4 regions of the Agrobacterium sp. 22-214-1 genome follow, and region 1 is predicted to be linked to each of the others. Evidence: predicted binding sites of a transcription regulator. Region 1 holds the regulator's gene; each other region holds the start of a gene.
The links. Region 1 encodes LexA, which represses DNA repair genes until DNA is damaged. Its sites were predicted from a motif close to TGTTCNNNNTGTGTTCNG; they were not measured.

Region 2: ACQZ5G_RS01265 (2'-5' RNA ligase family protein) is a predicted target of LexA. The motif match lies at 2,638-2,655, and genes of this name have one in related genera.
Region 3: dnaE (DNA polymerase III subunit alpha) is a predicted target of LexA. The motif match lies at 2,487-2,504, and genes of this name have one in related genera.
Region 4: ACQZ5G_RS06425 (PA0069 family radical SAM protein) is a predicted target of LexA. The motif match lies at 3,258-3,275, and genes of this name have one in related genera.

Annotation. Positions count from the first base shown of each region.
Region 1 covers NZ_JBNWCK010000001.1:595,961-601,311, forward strand. Annotated here, with positions in the region: gene ACQZ5G_RS03045 (TRAP transporter large permease subunit) at 1-886, shown strand, start outside; gene lexA (transcriptional repressor LexA) at 1,135-1,857, shown strand; gene ACQZ5G_RS03055 (glutathione S-transferase family protein) at 2,131-2,808, shown strand; gene ACQZ5G_RS03060 (ComEC/Rec2 family competence protein) at 2,829-5,258, opposite strand.
Region 2 covers NZ_JBNWCK010000001.1:234,838-240,188, forward strand. Annotated here, with positions in the region: gene ACQZ5G_RS01250 (hypothetical protein) at 3-191, shown strand; gene ACQZ5G_RS01255 (hypothetical protein) at 344-1,516, opposite strand; gene ACQZ5G_RS01260 (MerR family transcriptional regulator) at 1,524-1,940, opposite strand; gene ACQZ5G_RS01265 (2'-5' RNA ligase family protein) at 2,063-2,551, opposite strand; gene ACQZ5G_RS01270 (hypothetical protein) at 2,754-3,380, shown strand; gene ACQZ5G_RS01275 (AAA family ATPase) at 3,390-5,249, shown strand.
Region 3 covers NZ_JBNWCK010000001.1:703,693-709,043, reverse strand. Annotated here, with positions in the region: gene proS (proline--tRNA ligase) at 1-51, shown strand, start outside; gene ACQZ5G_RS03580 (lipoprotein-releasing ABC transporter permease subunit) at 176-1,483, shown strand; gene ACQZ5G_RS03575 (ABC transporter ATP-binding protein) at 1,499-2,182, shown strand; gene dnaE (DNA polymerase III subunit alpha) at 2,717-5,351, shown strand, end outside.
Region 4 covers NZ_JBNWCK010000001.1:1,258,340-1,263,690, forward strand. Annotated here, with positions in the region: gene ACQZ5G_RS06405 (DUF6656 family protein) at 1-55, shown strand, start outside; gene ACQZ5G_RS06410 (L-threonylcarbamoyladenylate synthase) at 109-1,086, shown strand; gene ACQZ5G_RS06415 (FAD-binding oxidoreductase) at 1,136-2,569, shown strand; gene ACQZ5G_RS06420 (glycosyltransferase family protein) at 2,583-3,101, opposite strand; gene ACQZ5G_RS06425 (PA0069 family radical SAM protein) at 3,391-4,548, shown strand; gene ACQZ5G_RS06430 (ribonuclease HII) at 4,885-5,351, shown strand, end outside.

The DNA of each region.
Region 1 (5,351 bases):
AAAGCGCCAGGGCTATCCCGCTCCCCTCTGTGCGGCCAACAATGCCACCTCGGCCGTCATCGACGTGCTCATTCCGCCGTCGATCCCGATGATCCTCTATTCGCTGGTCAGCGGCGTCAGTATCGCCAATCTGTTCATCGCCGGCATTCTGCCGGGCCTGCTCATGGCGGTCGGTTTCATCTTCGTCTGCTGGGCCATTGCCGTGCGGCGTGGCTATGCGGTGCGAGACGAACGCATCCGCAAGCGCGATCTGGCACTACTTGCATTCCGCAGCCTGCCGGCGATCCTTCTGCCGATCCTGATCATCCTCGGCCTGCGCTTCGGCTTTGCAACGCCGACCGAAGTGGCCGTTCTTTCCGTCGTCTATTCGCTCGTGCTCAGCATCTTCTTTTATCGCGATCTGACGTGGAAGCGTTTCTGCGACAATTTCGTCGAGGCTGGCTCCGCAACCGGCGTCGTCATGCTGGTCATCATGGGCAGTGCGGCGGTGGGCTGGGTGCTCACCTTCGATCAGGCGCCCCAGCATTTCGCCACCTGGGTGGCGGAGAATATCTCCAACCCGATCCTGATCATTCTGATGATGAACGTCCTGATGCTGATCATCGGCATGCCGCTCGATCTGCCGCCGTCAATCCTGCTGCTCGGACCGATCTTCGTGCCGCTTGCGGATATGATCGGGCTCGACCGGGTGCAGCTCGGCATGATGATGGTGATCAATCTCGGTATCGGGCTCTATACGCCACCGATCGGCACCACGCTCTTCATCTCGTCCTCCATAGCCAGAGCGCCGCTCGGCGCGACGACGAGGGAATTGTGGCCGTTCTTCACCATGGCGATGCTGCTTCTCATCGCAGTCAGCTTCATTCCTGCGCTCACGATCTACTGACGTTCGGCCCGTAGCAAATCGGCAGCCAGAAACCACCGGCCGGGTCTATCCGGTCGGTGGTTTTAGTATTCAAGACGTGCCGCCTACGTCGTTAAATCTGCTTTGTTCATGGTTTCGACGATCAAATCACGATCTGCGATGCACCCTTCACGAAATTTTAGGGGATTGCGGAACACATATGGAACATATAGTGTTCGTTCTGTATTTGTTTCGCGACTTCAACGACGATTCTCAAGGGTGTTTTCCTCATGCTCACGCGCAAACAGCAGGAATTGCTTCTCTTCATTCATGAAAGAATGAAAGAGTCCGGCGTGCCGCCCTCCTTCGATGAAATGAAGGACGCACTCGATCTTGCCTCCAAATCCGGCATCCACCGGCTGATCACCGCACTCGAGGAGCGCGGCTTCATTCGCCGGCTACCTAACAGGGCGCGCGCGCTGGAAGTGATCAAATTACCTGAGGCCTATGCGCCGGGTGCAAGGCCGCAGCGCGGCTTCTCGCCGAGCGTCATCGAAGGCAGCCTCGGCAAGCCAAAGACGCCGGAGCCGGCCCCTGCCCCCAAGGCGCCGGCCAATGATCTCGGCGGTGCAGTCACCGTGCCGGTCATGGGCCGTATCGCCGCCGGTGTGCCGATTTCCGCCATCCAGAACAACACCCATGATGTGGCCGTGCCGGTCGACATGCTCGGCTCGGGCGAACATTACGCTCTTGAGGTCAAGGGCGACTCGATGATCGAAGCCGGCATTTTTGATGGCGATACCGTCATAATCCGCAACGGCAACACGGCCAATCCTGGCGATATCGTCGTAGCACTGGTGGATGATGAAGAAGCGACCCTGAAGCGTTTCCGCCGCAAGGGAGCCTCCATCGCACTGGAAGCCGCCAACCCCGCCTATGAGACCCGTATTTTCGGGCCGGATCGGGTGAAAATCCAGGGCAAGCTGGTTGGGCTGATCCGCCGCTACCATTAATTGGCAGCCCGCTTTTTTCGCTAAGGGCGTCATCGAGACGATGGCGCTCCCTTTGAGGCATCTTGGCTTGTTCTCTGGAACAGAGCGGCTCTGCGGAAGTAAAGAGAGGGTGTGTTTCGCCCTCATCTCCGGGCGGTGAGGTAGATATGCCTCCTTCTCCCTGCCCTCACCTTGCCATTCATCAACGCGGCTTATGGGAGCCATGGATTATTTGCAATATTCCAAGGGCCATCCGCCGGTATAGAAATGCGCGTCATATCGGGGAAACACGTCATGTATGATCTTTATATCGCCAACAAGAACTATTCCTCATGGTCGCTGCGGCCGTGGGTGTTGATGCGCACGCTCGGCATCGCCTTCGATGAAAAACTCGTTCCCTTCGGCGAAGGCGTTTCCTTCTCCACCTTCTCGCCGACCGGCAAGGTGCCCTGCCTTGTCGATGAGGGCGTGACAATTTGGGAAACGCTGTCGATCGCCGAATATCTGGCGGAAAGACACCAGGGCGTCTGGGCGAGCGACAAGCAGGCACGGGCCTGGTCACGTTCCGCGGCGAGCGAAATGCATGCGGGCTTTTCCTCGCTGCGCAATCTCTACCCGATGTCGGTCGGCATTCGCGTAAAACCGAAGGGTGGCGATACCGGGCTTGCGGCCGATATAAAGCGCATCGATACGCTGTGGAGCGAAGGACTCGCGAAATTCGGCGGGCCTTTTCTTGCCGGCCAGAAATTCACGGCGGTCGATGCCTTCTTCTGCCCGGTGGCATTTCGTTTCCAGACTTATGGCGCGGAACTTTCGCCCGCGGCGAGAGCCTATTGCGACCGGCTGCTCACCCTTCCCGCCATGCGCGAATGGTACGAGGCCGGGCTGAAGGAAGTCTGGCGCGACGCGGCGCATGAAGAGGAAATTAGCGGGATCGGCGAATTGACGGCGGATCTGCGCATCAAGGCCTGACGACCCATGCTGGCGGCACTTTATTGTGATGCCGCCAGCAACCGCATGACGGCATCAGGCACGTCGTGATCGAAACGGCCGCTTTTCCAGTCGTAATAGCGATGTTCGCTCCAGGGCCTGTCCATGCCGGCGATTGCGGCGCGCAGTCTGCCGACCACCCCTGCCTGATCGCTGCCGGCGAAGTCCATTTCCAGCGAACCGATCCGCCGCAGGATATCGCGGTTCAGCAGAAGTGCGCCCGAGCGGCATTGGGAAAAGGACGTTCTGCGGGAGACGATAACGATATCGGCAATATCGCAAGCCTTTCCGGCAAAGCGGCCATCTTCCAAAACGATGATCCATTCGCCGCTTCCCGCGCGCGCAACGCACCATATGCCTTTGCTGCAGGTGAAAACACCGGGCTCGGCGTCTCTCAGGGCCGCCGTCATCTGCCGTGCAACCGCGCTCATCTCTTGCGGATCAAGCTTCGCCTTCGGGGCCAAAGCCACGGTTTTTGCCGTAGCCTCGGTCTTGAGAAAGACCGGCGGCACAGGCTGTTCCGGTAAAAGCAGCGCCCTTTGCCACTGGCCATAAACGAAACCCTGCGGCTGAGCCTTCGTCGTATAGGCTTTGCCGTCCTCCAGCAGCGCCACCAGCTCGCCATCCTCATGAACAAGCAAATCGGGCGGATCGCGATAGGCCGTGGCGGCTGACAGGCCAAAGGCAAGGAACAGAAGCGGCATGCCCAGAAGCGCAAGCCGGCTGCGCAGCAATGTCAACAGCAGAAAACCAGCCGAGGCGAGCCCCAGAAACCACCCGTGCGGCCGGCCCGTCGCAGCGCTTCCGCCCCAGGACGCCACCTCCTGCGCAACCTCGATGACGAGGGCCATGCCGTACCCCATGACCTTCAGAAATGGCGCATCCAGCCCGAAAGGCATCAACAGCATGGCGAAAAGGCCGAAAGGCATGACAATCAGCGACATCAGCGGCATGGCGGCCAGATTGGCGAAAAGTCCATAGGTGGTGACACGCTGAAAATGCTCGACCGAATAGATCGCCGTCGAAAGACCGCCGATCAGCGACGTCGTGATGACACCGCCAACGATGGCGCCCGCCGTTTGCGCCACCGTCATCCATGCCGGTTTGCGCCCGATAAACAGACGCTCGCGATCGATACGCCAGCGGCTCCAGGCGGCATAGGAGGCGACGAGCGCGATGGTCGCGGCAAAAGACATCTGGAAGCTCGGACCCATGATTTCCGAGGGCGAAAAAGCAAGAATGACCAAAGCGGAAAGCGCAACATTCCTGAGGCTGAGCGAGGGTTGATCGAACAGCACCGCGATCAGCATCACCGACATCATCAGCCAGGCGCGTTCGGCGGAGACGGCGAAACCTGAAATCAGATAATAGGCAAGCGTCATCAAGAGCGCGGCGAAAGCCGAAATCTTCTTCACGGGCCAGCGCTGCGCAAATGCCGGAAAAAGGCTGAAGGCAAGCCTCAGTCCCACGAAAAATATGCCCGACGCCAGCGCCATGTTGAGCCCGGATATGGCGACGATATGGGCAAGGCCGGAGAGCCGCAACGCTTCCATCGTTTCGGCGGATATGGCCTGTCTCTCATCGGTGACGATGGAGGCGGCAAAGGCGCCGGCATCGCCGCCGATGGTGTTGCGGATGCGCTCGGCAATGGCGGTGCGAAGGCCATAGAGCCGCATGTCGGCCCATTCCAGCCAGCCCGTCTTCGCGTCGATGCCGGGTGGAGTTACCGTCTGTGGCGGCTTATAGAAGAATCCGGTCGCGCCTATGCCCCTGAAATAGGAGGCGAAGGCGAAATCGTTGAGCCCCGGCAGAGCCGGGCCGGATGGCGGCGAAAGCCGCGCCTTGCCACGAATGGTCGCGCCGAGCGCGGCGGGCTCGCCTCCCCCGCGTGACAGGAGCGAGACCTTGCCCGGCGGGCGTGACAATGCCGGCGCTTCCGTTGCTGTGAGTTGCACCACATATCGCCAGTCCCCGCGCGCATCCACCTCCCTTCGGGTCACCGTGCCGGTGATGGTGGTGGTGACGGGCGTATCCAGCACCACTGTTCCCGCACGCCACGTTTCGACCCCGGCGAAAAGCATGCCCAGCAAAAGCAGCGCGAAAAGGCCGCAGGCCGTGGCTGCGAAGCCCGAGCGATATTTCGCGAAAAACGCCAGACCGGCGGCGATGAGACATGTGATCGCCAGAACGAGGAATGAAGGCGAGGTATTGAGGGAAAACCAGAGGATCGCACCGCAGCCGATGAAAACCGGAACGAAAAGAAAATCGTGACCGAATGCGCGCTCCTCGGCGACGCATACGGCGATTTTTTGAGAGGCGACAACTCGCAGTTTCGGCTTGCCGACAAGGGCGGGCGTACCATATGTCGCGACATCGCCGGTTCTACGAAGCGGATAAAGGATTTCCGCCGTGCCGGGCAAATCGCCCTGCATCGTTTCGGCATATCCGAAATGCTGTTTTTCCCCTTGACCGAGCAATCCGCGCCGCGCCCCTGCCGCACCGGGAACAGGTTTGCAGGCGGATGC
Region 2 (5,351 bases), 360 kb from region 1:
AAATGACGAAGACCTGGCAGCGAGACGAAGCCGAGGCGCACATCCGGGAAGTGCTGGACGCTGCCAAGACCCATGGCTCCCAGACGGTCATCGACCGGGACGGTACCTACGCGATCGTCTTCACACGGCGAAAGCAAGGCCTGGAGAAGCTGTTCTCCAAACCAGGTCCTCTCCGCGAAGGCGACCTCTAATGCTGAAATGTATGTTTGACTGGTCCGGACCGTAGCCGGTGATTGCATGCGCAACAAGATGGGTTGCGGAAAAATCTGTAGCTGTTGTAGCTACAGTCTTGACGAATCAGATCATATTTTTTCTTGAAGCGCGACAAAATCACGTTTTGCGATCATTCATCCTCCGGCGGCCACTCGCCAGGGAGGCCGATCAGGTCGGCCAGCAAACTGCCTTCGATGCGCCCGTATTCGCCGGTGTTATCGAGCGGGCCGAAGCCGGGAAGCGGCAAGACACTGCGGGGCAACGGGTTAGCGGCGAACGGATTGTATGCGAGAATTGGGTGCCAACGCTCGTCGCGGAGCTTCCATAGATTCGGTTCGGGCAGCAGGGCGATGGCGCTGACGTTAGTGTTGCGGGCGTCGCCGTACCTCCCCCAGAAGCCGTCAGCCGTCCGATCGTCGTAGGTCTCCATGCTGCCGTCGGCAAGTCGCCGAAACCTGACGCTAGGGCTGCCGAAAAGGCCATCGATCAGGGCATCCTCCACATGGTCGCCAACGGGGATGGACCCCTTGCAGTCGGCGACGACAATAAGATACGGGGTCTCCTGAATTCCATATTTTCGGGCCTTGTTCTCCAGCGCGACGCGCAGATCGAGATGTGGAGACACCGACCGGAGGCCAGTCATCGCGGCCCCGATCTTCCGCTCGTAGCTTTTTTCCTTGTTGAAGCCGCCGAGAAGCGTGAGGTCGAACTCCCAATCCTGAGCTCCGAATGTCCGTCTGGGCGACACTCTCGGATCGTCGCCACATTCATTGCGCGCCCATTGCTCAACCTCGGATTTCAACTTGGCCACGCTCGGCGCGGACTGGCCATGCGTCCGCACCTCGTAACCCAGGAGCCACCCCGGCGGTAGATTCACTGTTTCTAACCCATTGTAGATCGCGGCCTCGCGGTTGTCGCGGGCGACCGTCCGCACATCCGGTCCGAAGGACGTCACTTCGACGAAGGCGAGGATTTCACCAGAGCCGCTCCTCACCAAGAAGTCCGGCCTGTTCGTCGGATGGGGGCAGGCAGGATGGATTTCCACTTCATGGCCAAGGCGCCTCAACGCAACGTATGTCACGATCTCCGCAAGAGCCTGCTCGTACTGGGCGTCGTTGCGGTTCTTCATGCGGCTCACCAGATCGAGCTGCTCGCCCGAAGGGAACTCCCCAATCCAACCGTTCACCAGGTCGCGGTACACAATGTAAGGATTCCGGCCGGAGCTGTCATAGAAGTCGAAGCATGGCTCTCCAGCGCGGCGGGGCGCCCTTCGTGTGCGGTCCTTCTCCTCGAATAGCGCCATCGAGCAATCACTCGGTTTCGGTGCTAGGCCGCTCGAAGCGCGCAAGTGCCTGGATGACCCGAGATTTGTTCCCGTCCGATGGTACCTTGCGAGTGGATATTTGGACCAGCTCGGTTTCCAGCATCTTCAGGCGCTGGATCTTCTCGCGGATCTCTGCAAGCTGCTCGGCTGCGATGCGGTCCGCCTCCATGCTCGGCATGTCCGGACGCTCGCTCAGGTCGATTAGATCCCGGATGGCATCGACGCTTAGGCCGAGATCACGGGCATGACGGATAAAGGCGAGACGATCCTGCTCGTCTTTGGTGTAGCGCCGCTGGTTTCCTTCCGATCTTCCTGAAGGGGCGAGCAATCCTGTCTGCTCCCAATAGCGAATGGTGGAGACGTTCGTCCCCGTTGCCTTGGCAAGTTCGCCGATCGTAAGCATCGAATCCTCCGGGTATCGCACGTCAAGCCACGCTACGGGGCCGCCAAAGTCAGGGAATTTCATCTGCAAATCAAGTCTTATAATCGGATGCCCCGTCACGACATGCGAAGGATTCAACGTGGCTAATCCGCGGTCTGCCTGCTGCAGAAAAAGTGCTCATGCCGCCATGGGCCCTGCATGTAGGACCATAGATCAAAGCCTTCCATCCAGAGTGTCCTTCTGACAAATTCCGACGATAGCATGTCGTATAGAGCGTCCGCCTTTTGCCAGTGCACCTTGTTCTGCACCGTCACGTGTGGCCGCCAAGGCTGAAGATCCTGCGGTCCGAGCCACGGCCTGAACGCAGCTCTCAAATCCTCTCTGATGTGGGCCAGAATTTCGCTTTCGAGAACGAAGGACACGCCGTTGCCCATGTTGCGGACACCGGTCACTTTGACCTCGACCCTTCCCATCATCTGCCCTGCCTGTCGAAGGATGTCATCTATCTGAAAACGATGCTCCGCGGCGAGCTTGTGGAACATGGGAATGTGCGCGCGCAGGAAGTTGCGGTCCCGAGGAAAAGAAGCGCGTTCGGAGCTCGTTGAAAAAATATAGATCTTCGTCGCCGACATGCGCGGTCAAGATCAGGGAAGGCTGCAACATCTGCTCGATCTAGGTCCTGCAAAAAGAGAAACAAGCCGCTTGACGTCGGAAAAAACGTTCTCTAATTGTTCCGCTATGAGCAACTTTAGCGCCCTCCTTTTCCGAATAGGTTGACCGATCCCGGGACGGATCCCGGATTGCCGTATCATCCTGTTTATCGGAGGGAAGGTCATGACGACCTTTACTGCTCATGCCGCAGGCGATGAAGCTTGCGATCTCCCTGACTTCTACAATTCCCGCTTTCCCAGCGCCACGTTGAAATGCCGCGGGCGCACGCTGTATCGCTCACAGGAAGCAAGCGATTACGCGTGCCTTCTCGAACTTGACCCCGACGTGATTTCCTGGCGCTGCATCACGCAGCCGTTTGTCAATGACTCGCCCGCGCGCAAGCCCCGTTACCGCCATGTCGACTTTGCGGTGCAGAAGGCGGACGAAACGCTACTGGTGGACATCTGGCGCGGCCCCCCCGAAAAAATCACTTGGCTGCCGGGCGTCGCCGAGCGTCTAGGCTACACCTACCATCCAATCTCGATCTTCGACCTTAATCCGACACGAATTCAGAATGCGCGTGACCTTGTCCGCTATGGCGGACGGGAGGCTGCTCTCGGTGACCGCATCCGCATCCTCGCGGGTCTTGACGACATGGGATCCCTCACACTCGCGGAATGCCTTGGGGCCGTCAGGGAAGGCGCTCCGATGTGTTCGGTTGCCAACATGATCCTTCGGGGAATGCTCGAGGTCGATCTCGATGAAAAGCTGCTCGACCCGGACACCATCGTCCGCCGCGCGCGGTCATAGGAGTCAATCATGAAATGGCCAAAATCGGACGAGCGCAGGGATGTGCTCGAAGTGACGACCTATGCCAACTCGCTTCGCGTTCCCTTGCGCCGCTGCGGGATCTTCCTGAAGAAGGGCGACAGGGCGGTGGGGCTTCTGCTTCCACCGGGCGCCGACATGGAGAAGTACCAGCGCGCAGTGAAGATGGTCCTCGCGGCCGCTGGCATTCTCCATTATTCGGTGCAGAGCATCACGACTTCCGGCTTCAAGAAGGAAGTCAATTCGGACGACGCATTGAAAGCTCTCGCGCATTCGGCGGCCGTAATCGTGCTCATCGCGAATGATGCGGACGTGCCCGATGAGGTGACGGTCGCCGTCGAGCGCATCGAGGAGGTGAGCGCCGTCAAACCGTATCACCTGATCCTTGCCGCGAAGGTGGCGATGGGCATCGTGATCAACCGGGAGCAGGCGGCAGAGCTTGCTTCGTATTCCCTACCGCTCGTGTTCTCCGCGATCAGGAGGTCTCGACCCATCGAAGTCTCGCTTGAGAAGCTCGCCGCGTCCGCGCAGGTCAGGAAGCCCGTCGTCTGGGAGCCTCGGATCGAGCAACTCGCGGGTTACGGGGCCGCCACGCAATGGGCGCTAGATCTTGTGGAGGACCTAGAGGCCTGGCGCAGCGGAACAATTGCCTGGACTGACGTCGATGCAGGCTTGCTCCTGAGTGGACCTCCCGGCTCCGGCAAGACCCTGTTCGCAAGCGCGCTCGCACGATCCTGCGGCGCGAACTTCGTCGCCGCTTCAAGCGCGCAGTGGCAATCGCGGGGTCACCTCGGCGACATGCTGGGGGCCATGCGCAAGACCTTCAGGGAGGCGGTCAACAATGCGCCAGCCATCCTCTTTCTGGACGAGTTCGATTCCTTCGGCTCCCGGCAAAACCTGAGGGGAGACAGCGCTGCCTATGGACTGCAGGTGATCAACGCGCTTCTGGAGCATCTTGACGGCGCATCCGGACGGGAAGGGGTCGTGGTCATCGCTGCGACGAACAGGCCTGATGACATCGATGAAGCTTTGCGGAGACCGGGGAGGTTGGACCGCCATATCCAGATCGAACTGCCGGATCTGGAAGCACGGGAGCAGATCCTGTCGGCGCATGTCGGTGTGCCTCTGCCCGCGGACGAGATGCGCGCGATCGCCCTGGCGACCAGTGGCTACTCCGGCGCTGGTATTCAGCAACTCGCCCGTGACGCACGCCGCGCAGCACGGAAGAGCAGGAGGCCTGTCTGTGGTGCGGACTTCCTGGCGATTGTGCCCCCTGTAGCCGCGCTCGGAGACGATGAGAGGTGGCCGATCTGTGTGCACGAAGCAGGGCACGCGATTGTTGGGCTCGCGCTTGCGACAGGCCAGATCGAGGCCATCGTTGTTGCAAGGGAAGCAGGACATCGTGACGAGAACTTCGGGCACGTTGAGTGGCGTAGGGCGGTGGTGCGTAAAAGGACCCTCCAGATGTACCGCAATGAAATCGCCATGCTGCTCGCTGGGAGGGCGGCCGAACAGGTGATCCTGAGCGAGGCCTATAATGGTTCCGGAGGAGCGGAAGGATCCGATCTTCATCGAGCAGCCGACATCGCCACCGTCCTGGTGGGCGGTCACGGCTTATATGGCCTTGGATACACGCGCATCTCCCGTTCCCGGGATCTCGACCAGCTTCGCACCGAGGACCCCGTTTTGAGAAGGCGCGTGGAGCGACTACTCGCCGAGGAACTGGCACGAGCGGAGGAGATCATCCGAGAGCGCCGCGACGACGTGAAGCGCATCGCAGAAGCGCTTCTGCGGTCGGAAGTTCTATCAGGCTCCGCCACAAGTCGGATACTTGCAGGTGATCCTGGCTAGGTCAGCGAACTAGCCAGCGGTCGAAGACGATCGTCGGACGCCGGGGAGTCGGATGAGGACGCGGACCGCTGTGCTGGCAGCACAGCGATTGGAGCCTTTGGC
Region 3 (5,351 bases), 110 kb from region 1:
GAGCGGGAGACCGTGACGATCGAGGCGGCGATGAACAGGGTGCTCGGCTAAGCACGAGTGGAAGACGGAGCGGCTTCACCCGAAGTCCGCTCCGGTTTCGTAACGCAGATGCCGCAGAAATATGGGCCGGTTTTCGGAAAAGACCGGCCTTGCAGTTTGAGATCAGGGAGACGACATGGCACAAGCCGAGGCTGACAAGGGTGCGGCTGCTTCCGCCGGGGCAAAAACCGCCCGGCCGTTTTCCGCTTTTGAACGCATGGTGGCCTGGCGTTATCTGCGGTCGCGGCGCAAGGAAGCGTTCATTTCCGTCATAGCCGGTTTTTCCTTCGTCGGCATCATGCTGGGCGTGGCGACGCTCATCATCGTCATGGCGGTGATGAACGGGTTCCGCACCGAGCTCATTTCGCGCATTCTCGGCATCAACGGCCATATGATCGTGCAGCCGATCGACCAGCCCTTCAATAATTATGATGAGCTGGCGAAGAAGTTCGCTGCCGTTCCCGGCGTCACCATGGCCCTTCCGCTGGTGGAAGGCCAGACGCTCGCCTCCGGCCGCGGCGGCGCGGGTTCCGGTGCGCTGGTGCGCGGCGTGCGCCAGGAGGATATCGACAAGGTCAAGGAAGTCGCCACCAACATCAAGACCGGCGATCTGGTTGGCTTCATGGCCGGAGATGGCGTTCTTGTCGGCTCAAGGCTCGCCGCCCAGCTCGGCGTAACGGCCGGTGACGACATTACCCTCATTTCCCCGGAAGGCGACGTGACGCCGATGGGCGTCAATCCGCGCGTCAAATCCTACAAGATATCCGGCGTCTTCGAGATCGGCATGTCGGAATATGACGCCTCGATGATCTATATGCCCCTGTCCGAAGCCCAGCTTTATTTCAATGCCGAAGGCCTCGTGCAATCCATCGAGCTTTATGTCAGCCGCCCCGACGATGTCGATGGTATCCGCCCGCTGGTAGAACAGGCCGCCGAACGGCAGATCTATATCACCGACTGGAGACAGCGGAACCAGACCTTCTTCTCCGCCCTGCAGGTGGAAAGAAACGTGATGTTCATGATCCTCACCCTCATCGTTCTGGTGGCGGCGCTGAACATCATTTCCGGCCTCATCATGCTGGTGAAGGACAAGGGCAGCGACATCGCCATTCTGCGCACCATGGGCGCAAGCTCCGGCTCCGTGATGCGCATCTTCTTCATGACCGGGGCAGCCATTGGCATGGTCGGCACCTTTGCCGGTGTGGCGCTCGGCGTCATCGTCTGCCTCAATGTGGAATCCATCCGGCAGTTCTTCTCGTGGATATCCGGCACGGTGCTGTTTGACCCGCAGCTTTATTTCCTGAGCCAGCTTCCGGCCGAAATGGATATCAGCGAGACCATTTCCGTTGTCATCATGGCACTGACGCTCTCTTTCCTGGCAACGATCTTTCCAGCATGGCGGGCTTCCAAGCTCGATCCGGTGCAGGCCCTGCGTTACGAATAAGGACCGCTTCGCAATATGGCAAAAAAAACAGTGCTGCGGCTTACTGGCGTCGAGAGAACCTATGGTCAGGGCGAGACGTCGCTTTCCATTCTGCGCAAGGCTGATTTCGAATTGAAGAGCGGCGAGATGGTGGCGCTGGTCGCCCCTTCGGGAACCGGCAAATCCACGCTGCTGCATCTGGCGGGACTTCTCGAACATCCAGATGCCGGCGAGGTCTATATCAACGGTGCACCCTGCAATGACCTGCCGGATGAAACGCGAACCGCGATCCGCCGCAGCGATATCGGTTTTGTCTACCAGTTCCATCACCTCCTGCCGGAATTCTCGGCGGTGGAAAATGTGATGATGCCGCAGCTCATCGCCGGTCTGACACAGGCCGAAGCCCACAAGCGCGCCAGTGCGCTGCTCGACTATATGCGGGTGGGGCATCGCGGTGAGCACCGCCCGGCGGAACTCTCCGGCGGTGAACAGCAGCGTGTCGCCATCGCCCGCGCCGTTGCCAACGCGCCGCTACTGCTGCTCGCCGATGAGCCGACCGGTAATCTCGATCCGGAAACAGCGCATTATGTATTCGACGCGCTGGAGGCGTTGGTACGCCAATCCGGCCTCGCGGCGCTGATCGCCACCCACAACCATGAACTCGCCGCCCGCATGGACCGGCGCGTGACGCTGGCCGACGGCAAGATCGTCGATTTCTGAGCTGATGCGCGAGGCGCGTCTCTCGTGCGTCAATCTTTCCATAGCACTCGAAATGATCCAAATTGAGGTGAATGACGGCCCCGGGACGGATTGCGCCAAGCTGGCAAGGCGGTCCGTCCGGTGCTCTTCAGAGAACGCCTGTTCTCCAAATTTGAGTTTTTTCCGAACCCCGGGGGTGTTTTTACCTCCGGGTTTTTTCGTTTTGGAGTCAGTGGCTTGCTGTTCCCCATGCGGGAACCGAAGGCGATTCTGCGGCATTAGCAAGGGGAATATCAGCAAAACCCTGTTGACAATCGAACAAAATGAGAACAAAGTTGGAACATAACGAGTAAGGAGAGACCAATGACTGATTTCATCCGTGACGTTGCCGCTTTCGCCTCCATCGCTGTCTTCGTAGCCAGCTTTTCGGTGATCCTCACCGCCCTGTGAAGGGCACGCCGGCGCAGAAACCTGTATGGACGCCGCAAAGCGGTGGACTTTGAGCGCCGGAAATCGGAAAATCGCCCCCTCGATTCAGAATGACAGGATGATGATATGGGCGATGCGGTTGTGCGTGGAGAGACCTCTGGCGAGACGCTGAAAACTCCCGGTTTCGTCCATTTGCGGGTTCATTCCGCCTATTCCCTGCTTGAGGGGGCCTTGCCCCTCAAGAAAATCATGTCCAAGGCCGTCGCCGACGGTCAGCCGGCCATTGCCATTACCGATACCAACAACCTCTTTGTCGCGCTGGAATTTTCCGAAAAGGCGCGCGATGAAGGTTTGCAGCCCATCATCGGCTGCCAGCTGTCGATCGACATGCAGGATGCGGCGGAGGACCGCCGCAACCATAACAGCCACCTTCAGAAACTTCCCGCCATCGTTCTGCTGGCGGCCAATGCCGAAGGTTACGAGCGACTGGTGGATATCGTCAGCCGCGCCTATCTGGAAGGCGAGGGCAGCGGCCATTCGGTGCATATTACCCGTGCATGGCTGGAGGAAGCTTCCAATGCCGGCCTGATCGCGCTGACAGGCGCTTCCGGCGGTCCGGTGGATATGGCCTTGAAGGACGGCCACACCGCCCAGGCGAAGGAACGGCTGCTGACACTGAAGTCACTCTTCGGTGACCGGCTTTATATCGAATTGCAGCGCCAGTCCGGTTATGACCGTTCCCATGAGCGCCGCATGATTGGCCTCGCTTACGACCATGATATTCCGCTGGTTGCCACCAACGAAGCGTTTTTCCCTTCCAAGGCCGATTACGAGGCGCATGATGCGCTGATGGCGGTCGCGCATAACGCCATCGTCTCCGATGACAGCCGGTTCCGGCTCACGCCCGATCATTACCTCAAAAGTCGACAGGAAATGACGGCGCTGTTTGCCGATCTTCCCGAGGCGCTGGAAAACACCGTCGAGATCGCGTTGCGCTGCTCCTATGTGCTGAAGAAGCGCGGGCCGATCCTGCCGCGTTTCACCGGCGCCAGCGACGATCCGGAAGCAGCCGAGCGCGCCGAAACGGAGGAACTGCGCCGCCAGGCGGTGGAGGGGCTGGACCAGCGGCTCGCCGCGCTCGGTATGGCGCCCGGTTATACGGAGCAGGACTATCGCGACCGGCTGGATTTCGAACTCGGCGTCATCTCGCGCATGAAGTTCCCCGGTTACTTCCTGATCGTTGCCGACTTCATCAAATGGGCCAAGCAGCACGATATTCCGGTCGGGCCGGGCCGCGGTTCGGGTGCAGGCTCGCTTGTCGCTTATGCGCTCACCATTACCGATGTAGATCCTCTGCGCTTCTCGCTGCTGTTCGAACGCTTCCTCAATCCCGAACGCGTTTCGATGCCCGACTTCGATATCGACTTCTGTCAGGATCGTCGCGAAGAGGTGATCCGTTACGTGCAGGCCAAATATGGCCGCGAGCAGGTGGCGCAGATCATCACCTTCGGTTCGCTGCAGGCGCGCGCGGCCCTGCGCGACGTCGGCCGCGTGCTGGAAATGCCCTATGGGCAGGTGGACAAGATCTGCAAGCTGGTGCCCAACAACCCGGCCAACCCGACACCCCTGTCGAAAGCGATCGAAGAAGAGCCGCGCCTGCAGGAAGAGGCGGACAAGGAGCCGGTTGTCGCCCGCCTCCTGGATATCGCCCAGAAGATCGAGGGACTTTATCGCCACGCCTCCACCCACGCCGCCGGTATCGTCATCGGTGACCGCCCGCTGTCGAAGCTGGTGCCGATGTATCGCGATCCGCGCTCGGATATGCCGGTCACCCAGTTCAACATGAAATGGGTGGAAAGCGCCGGCCTCGTCAAATTCGATTTCCTCGGCCTGAAGACGCTGACGGTGCTGAAGGTCGCCGTCGATTTCGTTGCCAAGCGCGGCATCAAGGTCGATCTTGCGGCGATCCCGCTGGATGACGCCAAAACCTACGAGATGCTCTCGCGCGGCGAAACCATCGGCGTGTTCCAGGTGGAAAGTGCCGGCATGCGCAAGGCGCTGATCGGCATGCGGCCGGACTGCATCGAGGACATCATCGCGCTGGTGGCGCTTTATCGCCCCGGCCCGATGGAAAACATTCCGGTCTATAATGCCCGCAAACATGGCGAGGAGGAGCTGGAATCGATCCATCCGACCATCGACCATCTGCTCAAGGAAACGCAGGGCGTTATCGTCTATCAGGAACAGGTGATGCAGATCGCCCAGGTTCTCTCCGGTTATTCGCTCGGCGAAGCCGATCTTCTGCGCCGCGCCATGGGCAAGAAGATCAAGGAGGAGATGGACAAGCAGCGCGAACGTTTCGTGGATGGCGCCATCGAGAACGGCGTCTCGAAGCCGCAGGCCAACACCATCTTCGACCTTCTCGCGAAATTCGCCAATTACGGCTTCAACAAGAGCCACGCTGCGGCCTACGCCATCGTGTCCTACCAGACTGCCTATATGAAGGCGCATTATCCGGTGGAGTTCCTGGCGGCCTCCATGACGCTCGATATGGCGAACACGGAAAAGCTCAATGATTTCCGCCAGGACGCCGGCCGCCTTGGTATCGAGGTCGTCGCACCTTCGGTGCAGACTTCGTTCCGGCAATTCGAGACGGGCGAGAACCGCATCTATTATTCGCTCGCCGCCATCAAGGGCGTGGGCGAGGGGGCAGTGGAGCACATCGTCCAGGTACGCGACGGCAAGCCGTTCACGAGCCTTG
Region 4 (5,351 bases), 660 kb from region 1:
GCTCATGCTCGGCGCGCGGTCCGAGGAGATGCGCAGGATCATCAAGGCGATATAAAACTTTCCATAAGCCTCTGAAATACGCTATTGACCGCCCTGAAAGGCAGCATCATGGCGCGTCATATCGATATAGACAAAGAGCGGGAAACGGCCCTGCAGGCATCCGTGGCGGAGCTTGCCGCCGGCCAGCCCATCGCCCTGCCGACGGAAACCGTCTACGGCCTTGCCGCCGACGCCACCAATCCGGCGGCGATTACCCGCATTTACGAGACAAAAGGCCGGCCGCAGTTCAACCCCCTGATCTGCCACATGGCCGATATCGCCATGGCCGAACGTTACGCCGTCTTCGACCCCATATCGCTGAAGCTCGCCGAGGCCTTCTGGCCCGGCCCGCTGACGCTGGTGCTGCCGCTGAAACCGGCGAGCGACATTCATTCGCTGGCGACGGCCGGTCTCGATACGGTCGGCATTCGTGTGCCGCAGGGTTTTGCCGGCGATCTTATCCGACGGTTCGACAGGCCGCTCGCCGCCCCCAGCGCCAATAGTTCCGGCAAGATCAGCCCGACAAGTGCCTCCCATGTGGAGGCGGATCTCGGCCAGAAGATCAATCTCATTCTCGATGGCGGGGCGGCCGCTGTCGGCGTCGAATCCACCATCGTCAAGGTGGAAGAGGATGGCCGGGTGCGGCTGCTTCGTCCCGGCGGCATCGTCACCGCGGACATAGAGCGCATTGCCGGCAAACGGCTCGAACGGCCAAAAAAAGCCGCCGCCGCCATTGAAGCGCCGGGAATGCTGGCCTCGCATTACGCGCCGGGTGCGGCCGTGCGCCTTCACGCCACATCGGTTCTGCCGGGCGAAGCGCTGATCCGCTTCGGCGGCATCGCCATTGCCGGCGAAGAGACGGCACGCACCGTGCTCGATCTCAGCCCTTCCGGCGATCTTTCCGAGGCCGCCGCCAATCTGTTCGATTATCTGAAAGCCGCCGATGCAAGCGGCGCAGACATGATCGCCATTACCGCCATTCCCACCCATGGTCTTGGAGAGGCGATCAACGACCGCCTTTCCCGCGCCGCCGCGCCGCGAGGCTGACGGCCCCCAATCTTTCGCCCATGTTTCAAAAGACAGCGAGACGCCGCCCATGACGACCACCGCCATCCCCTCCTCCGACATCCTCGACCGCTTTACCGCCATTGTCGGCGAAAAGAACGCGGTCCGCGACCCGGCGGAAATGGCGCCGCGCCTCGTGGAAAATCGCGGGCTTTATCGCGGCGCCTCGCCGCTGCTCATCAAGCCCGCTTCGGTTGAAGAGGTTGCCGCCATCCTGAAGCTCGCCAGCGAAACCGGCACCGCCATCGTGCCTCAGACCGGCAATACCGGCCTCGTAGGCGGACAGACACCGCGTGCCGAAGGAGCGGACATCATCCTGTCGCTGGAGCGCATGAACCGCGTTCGCGATATCGATCCGGTCGCCAACATCATCGTCGCCGATGCCGGCTGCATTCTCGACGACATCCACAAGGCTGCTGATTCCGTGGAGCGGATGTTCCCGCTGTCGCTCGGCTCTCAAGGGTCCTGCCGCATCGGCGGCAATCTCGCCACCAATGCCGGCGGCACGGCGGTGCTCGCCTATGGCAACATGCGCCAGCTCTGCCTTGGGCTCGAAGTGGTGCTGCCGACCGGCGAAATCTGGAACGGGCTGCGCCGGCTGAAAAAGGATAATACGGGTTACGATCTGCGCGATCTCTTCATCGGTTCCGAAGGCACGCTTGGCATCATCACCGGCGCGGTGCTGAAGCTCTTCCCGAAACCGCTCGGCCATCAGGTGGCCTTTGCGGGTCTCAGCTCCACCGAAGACGCGCTGAAGCTGTTCGAGATGGCTTCCAATCTCTGCGGCACGGCGCTGACCGGTTTCGAACTCATGCCGCGAATCGGCGTCGAATTCACCGCCCGGCATATTCCCGGCGTGCGCGATCCCCTGGAACAGCCGCATGACTGGTATGCGCTCATCGATATTTCCACCTCCGACTCGGCCGAAACGGCGGATAGCATGATGCAATCGCTGCTGGAGCGCGGTTTTGAGGCCGGGCTGGTTCAGGATGCGGTGATCGCCGCGTCCGAAGCGCAGCGGCAGGCGCTCTGGCACATGCGCGAAAGCATGTCGGAGGCCCAGAAACCCGAAGGCGGCTCCATCAAGCACGATGTTTCCGTTCCGGTGTCGAAAATACCGGAATTCATGGCAACGGCGGAAAAGGCGGTTCTTGCCACCATACCTGGCGCCCGCGTCTGCGCCTTCGGACATCTGGGCGACGGCAATATTCACTACAATATTTCCCAGCCGGTGGGTGCCGACAAGGCCGAATTCATTGGCCGCTGGCGGGACATGAACGAGATCGTGCATGGCATCGTGCTGTCGCTCGGCGGGTCCATTTCGGCCGAACACGGCATCGGGCAATTGAAGCGCGACGAACTGGCCGCCATCCGCCCCGGCATCGAGATGGAACTGATGCGGCGCATCAAGCACGCTTTCGACCCTGCCGGCATCATGAACCCCGGCAAGGTTCTGGCCGGGTAAAGCGGCCCCGAGGTTAGGCCGAGGCCCGCAGCGCCCAGGCAGGCACCATTTCCGCATTCAGCCGGCGCGGTTTCTGCGCGCCGACAAATTGCGTCAGGCTCATGCCCGATTTCGCAATCGACACCGCATGCTTCTTTGGCAGAAGATATCCGTGTTCCAATGGCGGAATACGCCGCAGCATGCGGCTGAAGACATTGCGCCGGTGATAGCGCGAGGGCGAGAAACGCGCCGGCTGCGCGCAGATCGCCACATATTCGAGAATCTCGTCGATCCAGCCCGCCTGCGGGCGCGCGCCCGGCTCGATCAGAAGCAGCCAGCCACCGCGTGCGGACTTCACCACGTCTTCGATGTCCCACTGCCCATAAAAACGGCAGCCGGCGGCATCGGCGACGCGCGACGATCCATCGCGCGAACCGTGATCGAGAATCACAACATCGCTTACAAGCCCTTCCACGGCCCCGGTTACAAGCGCAGACAATGTGTGCGCCAGTTCCGGCTCGTGATCCCGGCATTCCATTATGACTGTCAACATCTGCATAGCTCTAACGCATCGCACAATAAATTGCCACTATGCTCATCGCTGTAAAATCCTAGGCTGTCCATGCCACCGACCGCAAAGTCTGCGGACGTGGCCGTGCCTGTCGCGGCCACGCATCCATCTCTGGAGAACGAGCCGAATTCGCAATTTTGTTCTTGTATTGTTCTCATTCCTGATGTAGGAATTTAATCATTCGGAAGGCAGTAGAAAGCCTGTCCGGACGGAAACGGTTTAGGGCGTTGAGCGTGCCTTGAGAGGCGTGCGGCGTCCTGGGAGCATCCAGATGAGAAACCATACGCTTTCGGGGCAGGCTGCCTTCCAGCCGAGCCATATGCCGGATATTGCCAATGCGCTGGCCGATGCATCCGGCCTGCGCATCGAGATCGACCGTCGTCGCGGCCGTGGCGCCGGGCTGAACCCGGATGGGCGCTTCGAGACCCTGCAGCGCGAGGTTTTCGACGATGGCTGGCAGACTCTCGAGGACATGCCGGAATTCCGCACCGAGGTGCAGGTGGAAAAGCCGCGCAGCATCATCACCCGCAATGAATCGCCCGACATCCCCTTCGACCGCTCCATCAATCCCTATCGCGGCTGCGAACATGGCTGCATCTATTGTTTCGCCCGTCCCACGCACAGCTATATGGGGCTTTCGGCCGGGCTGGATTTCGAAGCCAAGCTCTTCGCCAAGCCGGATGCGGCGAAGTTGCTGGAACGGGAATTGGCGAAGCCGGGCTACAAGCCGCGGGTGATCGCCATCGGCACCAATACCGACACCTATCAGCCGATCGAGCGCGAATGGCGCATCATGCGGCAGATACTGGAAGTGCTGGCCAAGGCCGATCATCCCGTCGCCATCGTCACCAAATCGGCGCTGATCAAGCGGGATATCGACATTCTGGCGCCCATGGCCAAAAAGGGGCTCGCCAAGGTCGGTATTTCCGTCACCACGCTGGACCGGAAGCTCGCGCGCAACATGGAACCGCGCGCCGCCACGCCGGAGAAGCGACTGGAAGCCGTCAAGGCGCTGACCGAGGCCGGCATTCCCGTGGCCGTGATGATGGCGCCTGTCATCCCGGCGCTCAACGATCATGAGATCGAGCGTATTCTCGAGGCCGGCAAGGCCGCCGGCGCCACCGAAGCGTCTTATGTGCTTTTGCGCCTGCCGCTGGAGGTGAGCCCGTTGTTCCGCGACTGGCTGCTGCGCAACTATCCGGACCGCTACCGTCATGTCATGTCGCTGGTGCGCTCCATGCGCGACGGCAAGGATTACGACGCGGAATTCGGAAAACGCATGAAGGGCGCCGGCCCCTATGCCTGGCAGATCGGCAGGCGTTTCGAGATGGCGACAAAAAGGCTCGGCCTCATCCGCCGCGGCATCCACCTGCGCGACGATCTCTTCGTGCCGCCGGGCGGAGCCGGCGTGCAATTGTCGCTGCTTTGAAAAACCGACGCTGAAAACAACTCCGCCTGATCGAAGCACCATACGGAACGTGCGGCGATATCAGGCAGAATATGACAGGGAGCGGCGGCCTCTTTTTTAGACCGGCCACACTCCCACGACATGCCCGGCGGGTTTTCCCTGGCCCGCCGGACATCGCCCCCGGAACCGCCGCCTCGCGTGCGATCGTTTTTCCTCCGCCGCCCCGTTGGAGGATCAAAGGTCATGATGACCTTCGGGGCACGGTGAGCCACGCCCCTTGACCCCGGCTCACCGCGCCTGTCATCGCCCGCTTCCGGGGGCTTGCAGGAGATCGGGTGTGTGTGCCAGTTTCGCCGCATGAAACGCACGGCCACACCCGATTCTCCTGCTCTTTTTGATCTTGCCGATACCGGCCCGGATTTTTCCTTCGAACTGGAAGCGAAAAAGAAGGGCCTCTGGCCCGTGGCCGGCACGGATGAGGCAGGCCGGGGACCTCTGGCCGGACCGGTGGTTGCGGCAGCCGTCATTCTCGATCCGGACAATATTCCCAAGGGGATGGACGATTCCAAGAAACTGACGAAGCAGAAGCGGGAAAGCCTGTTCGTACAGATCATGGAAACCTCGATCGTATCCGTCGCCTCTTCCGGCCCCGGCCTGATCGACAGCATGAATATCCTGCGCGCCAGCCTCGACGCCATGCGCCGCGCCGTGCTCGGTCTCGAAATCTCCCCTGCCCTCGTGCTGGCCGACGGCCGCGACCGCCCGCCCGGCATCGCCTGCGAAGCCAAAGCCGTCATCAAGGGCGATTCCCGCTCCCTCTCCAT